Regions from separate parts of the Alteromonas sp. W12 genome, predicted to be linked through region 2. Evidence: predicted binding sites of a transcription regulator. Region 2 holds the regulator's gene; the other holds the start of a gene.

Region 1 (3,735 bases), on a different contig from region 2:
CTAACGCGCTGAACGAAGCGAAGGCCATCGATAAACGACTCGCGAATGGCGAGACGCTTGGCCCTCTGGCAGGTATTCCCGTGCTGCTAAAAGATAATATAGAAAGTAAAGAGATGCCCACCACAGCCGGCTCAATGGCGCTTATTGCTAATTACACTGGTCGCGATGCGCCTATCGTAGAAAAACTGAAAGCGGCAGGGGCAATTATTTTGGGTAAAACCAATTTGTCTGAATGGGCAAACTTTCGCTCTGAATCCTCTATCAGCGGCTGGAGTGCAGTTGGCGGGCTTACCCGAAACCCGCATATGCTATCAAGAAGTGCTTGTGGCTCGTCATCGGGCTCGGGCGCTGCCATGTCACTTCGCCTCGCGTCACTTGCCGTGGGCACCGAAACCAATGGTTCTATTATTTGTCCGGCATCCATAAACGGGGTAGTCGGCTTTAAACCAACCGTGGGCTTGCTTTCCAGAACTCACATAGTGCCTATTTCTTTCAGTCAGGACACCGCAGGACCAATGACGTCTAACGTTCAAGACGCCTGGCTAATGACGGCAATCATGGCGGGCCCTGATGCAAGCGATAACGCGACACTAGACGCAGAGTCTCACCGCCCTTCTATGCCAACATCTTCAATGCTGGCTACAGATTTAAAAGGCAAGCGTATTGGTGTGGTTAGGTACCGCCAGGGCGATAACCCTCATGTACTGGCTGTTTATGAAAAGGCGTTGAACCAGCTTAAAGCATCGGGCGCGACGCTGGTGGACATCAGTGACTTCTCTCAGCCAGATTCATTTTGGGCCGACTCCTATAATGTTCTGCTGAGCGAGTTCCATCATAGTATTAACGAATACTTGTCGGGGTCGCCGGCAGACCTCCCTGCAAGGAACTTGTCTGAGCTTATCGATTTCAATAACAAAACAGAGCGCGAGTTAGCGCTATTCAATCAAGACATTTTCGAAAAATCGCTCGCGTCGGCAGCCATTGACAGCGAAAAGTATCAAAATGCACTGCGCCTTATTCAAGACACGGCGGGCAAAAATGGTATTGATACGTTGTTAGCAAAGCACAATGTTGATGTACTAGTTGCGCCCTCAAACAGCCCTTCTTTTTTAATAGACGGCGTATATGGTGACCATTCGCCTGTCGGTTTTATCGGTATCGGGTATTTGGCCGCAATTGCAGGATATCCGCATCTCACAGTGCCCGCTGGACAGGTGAAAGATCTTCCTGTGGGGATTAGCTTTATTGGTGGAAAGTGGCAAGACGAAAGCGTGTTGAAAATAGGTAGAGTCTTTGAAGCAAAACACGGCTTCTTCATTAAGCCTGGCCTTCTGCCTACACGTTTTGACAACCCAGCGCTAAAAGGTATCGAAGACGGAATTGATGTAGTTCGCTAGCGGGAAATGAGGATACATAATCGTATTTCGCCTCAACAGAAACGAAAAAAGCCCTTGGTTTAACTCAAGGGCTTTTGAACGTCTTTTCTTTCGATTGGTTAGCCAGGCTTTTTCACCCAAGCGCTACACCAGCCATCAGCGTTAACAAGCTTATTAGGGAAAATGTTACAAGGGCGGTGTTGTTCGCCATCGGCGCCCTGCACGTACATGCAGTTTGCGCATTTTGCACCTTCAACAGTTGACGACGGTGTGTAGTTCAGTGCTTTTGCAGTAGGGTCATCAGCACTCAATTGTTCTTGAGCCTGAGCACGTAACGCTACACCACCTAATGTAAGACCGATAACTGTCGAGCCAGAAAGCTTTAAAAAGTCACGGCGATTTACAGATTTCATAACATTCTCCTTAAGAGATAGAAACGATAATGATTCTTTTTTATTCAGTGCCTTAAACGCAAAAACCTGCCCAAAGAGGCAGGTTTTGTTTCATGTTTAAATACTATCTCTTTTTGAAAAAAGATCGAACGAAATGTCGCATTTTCGCTTGATCCAGATTAAATAAACTTCAGAGTTACAACCTTAAGTATTGAATGTAAGACCGTTGGACAGTTTATTAGTTCACTTCACGGTTAACTTTACATCGGGCTTTGCATACGCAAATTGCGCAATTCGTTGTGTGCTGTGGTAGCTGTCTAGGCCTGAGATACAGGCCGTTTGCGCTTGCTCTATATCTGCATAGCCGTCTGAATCTATTATTTGCTCAGGAACGTAGAGCTCCTGGATTTCGCCGATAACCATTTCGGTTTCATTAAGCAAAGTAAAATGCTGTGCTACTTTTAAGCCCATTTTAATTTCACTTTCTTTGACATACGGCGCACTGAAGGACTCACTGATCTGCGCGGTTAACCCAACGGCTTCAAATTCACTTTCATCTGGCGCATAGCGGGCTGATGTTTGGTGGGCTTTGTCGACCCAGTCAACAGCCACGTGATTTAGCGTATAAAAGCCCTGCTGTTTTATGTTGCTCAACGTATCTCGCGTGACGGTATGTGGACGCATGATCATGCCAATGAGAGGCGGGTTTGCACCGACATGAACAATAGAGCTCACTATAGCCAAATTGTTTGTAACGCCGTTTGTTGTACCCACCAAAGTCGCCGATTTAAAACCAGACAAACTATTAATTAGGTTTGCGCGGTAGCGCTGTGCAAGGGCGTCTATATCACCGCGGGTAAACTGCTTAGTCATTCTCTCTTTCTGCCTCTATCTGAATGTCATCACCGTGCTGATAAGCAGTAAGCTCAATGGGCTGACAACACACTTGGCAGTCGAGCACCTGTACTTGGCCAACATCGTTAATTTCATCTATTTCAACATCATTTGGAGCCATGCAGTAAGGACAGGAAAAGCCCATGGAACGAGTTAAACTCATATTTAAATGCCTTTGTAATCACTAATGCTATTTGTTACGTAATGCAAAGACGAGTGGATTTTCTTTTAGACACGCCCCTTGTATCTGATTTTAAGGGAAAAGGACAAGACTGCCATTTGACGCTTATGAGTAATCAGAAAACTGGGTGCACAAATAATAGATGTGATAGACGAAAAAGGTGACCTTGTGGCAAATAAAGTTGGTCAATGCCCGTGCTGTAATAGAGAAACTCGCCTTACTTACCATCATCTTATTCCGCGAAAAATGCACAGGCGTACCTATTTTAAAAAGCACTTTAGCAAAGCGGAGCTTCAGGACGGCATTTACATTTGCAGACAATGTCACAGCGGTATACATCGATTTTATGATGAGATGACGTTGGCCAAACACTACTTCAATTTGCAGCGTTTATTGGCAGATGCGCAGCTTTCTTCGTTCTTTCATTGGGTGTCTAAACAGCGCGTACGCGTGTAAAAGTACACGCTGTGCACTATTGGCAGCAGATGTGATACCCAATCGCGGAGGATTTAATTTGATTCGCGTGGCTGTATAAATATACACTATTGGTGTTTTCATAGCCAAAGATACCTCATGCGAAAAGATTTACCGCCACGTTATTACCTTACACACTTTCACGAGTTCCTTGGGTTCTTTGAGGGTGCTAGCAGGGCGCTTCTAAGTGACGAAGCCACTGATTTTGTTAGGCGTTTTAAAGCGTTAGACGATGACAAACAGTGTATTGTTGTGCGCGCTGCAAATCGCAAGTACGCAGTGATTGACAGGACGCAGTTCAATTATAGCGAAATCGCTGTGCCACAAGAGCAAATAGATTGGCTTACCGACAACGGCTGGTTTGGTGACCTTACCCACGCTTCGCTTAATGACATCGCTGGTGTCTTGACCAAAGATG
Region 2 (3,735 bases):
GGGCTATGTAGTACTAATAAAAAGACTACACCGACAACGGCGACACAAATCCATCTGGCTTAATAGCAAGCACATCGCAATTGAGTTCGTCGATCACGTGTTCTGCAGTGTTACCAATTAGGGCCGCTGAAATGCCCACACGGCCAACGGTACCAATAACAACCAGCTCTGCATCCAGTGTTTTTGCCACTTGCGGGATAACTTTTTCCGGAAGGCCTTCTCTTACTACACATTTGTTGTCAGGAATACCGTACTTTAACGCGTGACTACGCATTTCCTTTAAATGATGATTTTTTACCGCGTCGTGATAGGTATCGGGGTCGAACTCAGGCACTTCTATGGCGATATTAAGTGGTGTAGAAGGGTAACTGTTGACCAAATTTACGCTCCCTTTCAATAAAGAGGCGTAGTCGTTAGCAATGAGGGTGAGCTTATCGTTAAGTGCGGCATGCTCATCGTCTTCACTGCCTACGTTTACTGCAGCAATAATCTCTCCTCCTTCTGGCCAGTCGTGCTCTTTAACGAGCAATACTGGGCGAGGGCATTTACGCATTAAATGCCAGTCGGTGGGGGTGAAAATAACAGAAGCAAGATCGTCGTGCTTTTTGGTTGCCTTTACCACTAAATCTATCTGATTGTTTAGGGTGTAGTAAATAATCGACTCATACGCACGATTATTCCATTCTACAACGATATCAGTTTCAGTGAATCCTTGTTCTCTTAAGTGGGTGGCAAGCCATTTTGCATGCTCCTTTGTAACTGCATCGCGCATTGACTCGCGCTCATCCGGGCTAAGCATGGTCGTCATATCATAAGATAAGTCGTATACCACCATCATGGCGGTAACTGAAGCACCTGTTTTTGAAGCGAGTTCATAAGCACGGCTTAGTGCAGGTTGGTTATCGCGCTCGGCATCTACCACGGCCAGAATTCGTTTACACTCAATCATAACGTCCCCCTAACTACGAAACTTAGTAGTGGCTGTCGAAATCGAAGTTTTCTAATACTAACTATAAACGACATTGGGAAAAACGTAAGTTGTTTTAGATCAAGAATTTTACGAGGCGACCATGAGTGAAGCTACCGAATTGAATATGGAGCAACCGGCGTGGCGCTGAAAGGGTAGATAGGTGGCTAACACTGGTCACAAAAAAGCGCGCTTAGTGCGCGCCTTATTTAACACCTAAAAACGGCTAACCGCAGACAACGCTAGGGCCGTTAAGCGCCGCTAGTTTGGTGTTTAGCCTATCGAAATCCAAAATAGTAATAAGCTTGCCGTCTACTTTTATGATGTTGTCTTTTTGAAAACGGCTTAACAGACGACTAATCGTTTCAATCGTTAATCCTAAATAGTTTCCAATTTCGTTGCGCGTCATGGTTAAGTGGAATTCTCTATGGGAAAAGCCACGCTCTTCAAAGCGTTGCGACAGGTGTGAGATGAAATACAGTAAGCGCTCTTCTGCAGTTCGCTTGTTTAAAAGCATGATCATGTCGTGATCTTGTTTTATTTCAGCACTCATGAAGCTCATGATTTGGTGGCGCAGTTTTGGAAATTGCACTGACATTTCGTCGAGGGTCTCGTAGGGAAGTTCACACACCATGGCAGTTTCTAACGCAGAGGTATAGCTTTGGTGTTTGTTCTCTCTTAATGCATCGAAACCGATAATGTCACCAGGAAAGTGGAAGCCGGTAATCTGTTCTTCACCTTCGGTATTAGTCACAAATGATTTGAATGAACCGGTTCTCACTGCAAATAGAGAACGGAATTTATCACCAGTTTGAATCAGCGTGTCACCTTTATGAAGCGGCTTCTTGCGTTCAATAATATCGTCAAGAGACTCGATTTCTGTTTTGTTTAACGCCACCGGTAAACACAGGTGACTGAAACTACAGTTTTGACAGTGAATAGAAAATTGGCTTCCTTTGCTCATAATGCACGCTCTCTAAAAGAATACCCGACAATAATACACCCATTTTTAAACGATTGCGCCATGAATAAGATAAGCTGCATATATTGCCATTATTACCGCAATAATTTGTCTAAAATGGTTATGTTGAAAACTTCGAACAATATATTGGCTACCAGCGCTTGCAGCGAGCAAGGTGGGTAATGTACCCAAACCGAAGAAGAACATAATAGCAGCGCCTTCTAGCGCGTTACCCGCCGCGAGAGACCAGGTAAGTGTGGAATACACCAAACCGCAAGGAAGCCAACCCCAAATAAAACCATAAGGCAACGCACTTAAAGGGGTCTTAAATGGCAAAAAGCGTTTTGAAAGCGGCTGGACTTTGGAAAATAGGCCTTTACCCGCATTTTCCAGCACTGTTAAGCCAGTCCACCACTTACCCAAATAACACGCCAGTAGAAGCAACATGATTCCGCTAAGTAGGGAAAGGGCATAGTTGGCAAGAGGTATATAATCTGCTGCAATTTTTCCAAGTGCCCCGGTTATTGCTCCGGCGATGGTGTAGCTCACTATACGTCCCATGTTATAGGCAAGGGTATAGGGTAGTGCTGAAGCGCCTTTAGGCGATACCATCCTTAGCGCAGCGACAATTCCACCGCACATTCCCACACAGTGAACTCCACCGGCTAAGCCGATAAGAAAGGCAGAGAAGTAGTTAATCCCTTCCATGTGGCGCTTGGCTTTTGTCTACTTTACTGTCTTGAAGTTGCTTGCGTTGCTCAGCTAGCTTTTTTTCTTCTGGCGGAAGATCATCGTCAAACAGTATGCTATACCCTTGGCGATCCAAATCTTCAAATTGATTGGTTTTCACCGCCCAAAAGAATATCACGATAGCGACGGCAACAATGATGATGGCGATTGGAATTAATACGTAAATAATACTCATGCTATTTGCTCAAAAGTCGCGTTGAGTTTGTGACCACAATGATACTGCTTAACGACATACCAACAACAGCCATCCACGGTGAAAGTAGGCCTGATACGGCGAAAGGTAAGATCAAAACGTTGTAACCTACCGACCAGCCAATATTTTGCCTTATTTTTTGCTTCACTTGGTGCGCAGTTCGAATAAGTTCTGGTACAGAAAGCAGCTGATCGCCAAGCAGTATCACGTCGGCGGCAGTTTTAGCCACGTCTGTGGCATTACCCACTGCAATTGCCACATCAGCGCTGGCAAGAACTGGAGCGTCGTTAATACCGTCACCCATCATCATCACTTTCGCGCCAGATTGCTGCATAGCTTGAACGGCTTCGTACTTTTGCTCAGGTGTTAGGCCACCTTTAGCGGTCGAAATTGGCAATGGTGCGGTAAGCGCATTAACGTTTTGCTGTGTATCACCACTTAAAACGGCGAGGGTATGGCTTTTAGCTAATATATCGAGAGTTTCTTGCGTATCTTCTCTTAGTGAATCCTTTACTTCATACGCCGCCATAATACGCCCCTTAACCGTGAGAAACACGTTAGCTGAAGGGAACGCTTCAATGAGTTTTAGCTGAGATTCGTGAACGCTGAATGCTACAGAACCCATAGAAAACAACGTGTCATTGATCTCACCGCTGATACCTCCTCCTGGCGAAACGGTAAAATTAGTCACTTTGTGTACCGTGTTATCGATAGCGTCAGCACTGCCGCTAGAGGCAGAAGTCTCGCTTAGGGCTACACCGTCGCTAAAGGCTATACCGTCGCTAAAGGCTTTGGCAATCGGATGTTCAGAGCGTGACTCCAAAGCGCGCGCAATTGATAGCGCACTTTTACTATCCACACCGT

The links. The regulator FNR, encoded in region 2, switches genes on or off when oxygen is low (the NO sensors DNR and NnrR bind a similar motif). The targets are predictions, from matches to a motif close to TTGATCTAGATCAA.
Region 1: a site for FNR is predicted at 1,938-1,951, ahead of AWH61_RS12300 (high-potential iron-sulfur protein). Genes of this name have one in related genera too.

The regions. Positions count from the first base shown of each region.
Region 1 covers NZ_LQXH01000008.1:201,476-205,210, forward strand. Annotated here, with positions in the region: gene AWH61_RS12295 (amidase) at 1-1,397, shown strand, start outside; gene AWH61_RS12300 (high-potential iron-sulfur protein) at 1,496-1,789, opposite strand; gene AWH61_RS12305 (flavin reductase family protein) at 2,012-2,641, opposite strand; gene AWH61_RS12310 (zinc ribbon domain-containing protein) at 2,634-2,825, opposite strand; gene AWH61_RS12315 (hypothetical protein) at 3,012-3,299, shown strand; gene AWH61_RS12320 (exonuclease domain-containing protein) at 3,417-3,735, shown strand, end outside.
Region 2 covers NZ_LQXH01000014.1:15,122-18,856, reverse strand. Annotated here, with positions in the region: gene uspE (universal stress protein UspE) at 26-949, opposite strand; gene fnr (fumarate/nitrate reduction transcriptional regulator Fnr) at 1,194-1,931, opposite strand; gene AWH61_RS19340 (sulfite exporter TauE/SafE family protein) at 1,977-2,636, opposite strand; gene ccoS (cbb3-type cytochrome oxidase assembly protein CcoS) at 2,623-2,853, opposite strand; gene AWH61_RS19330 (heavy metal translocating P-type ATPase) at 2,855-3,735, opposite strand, start outside.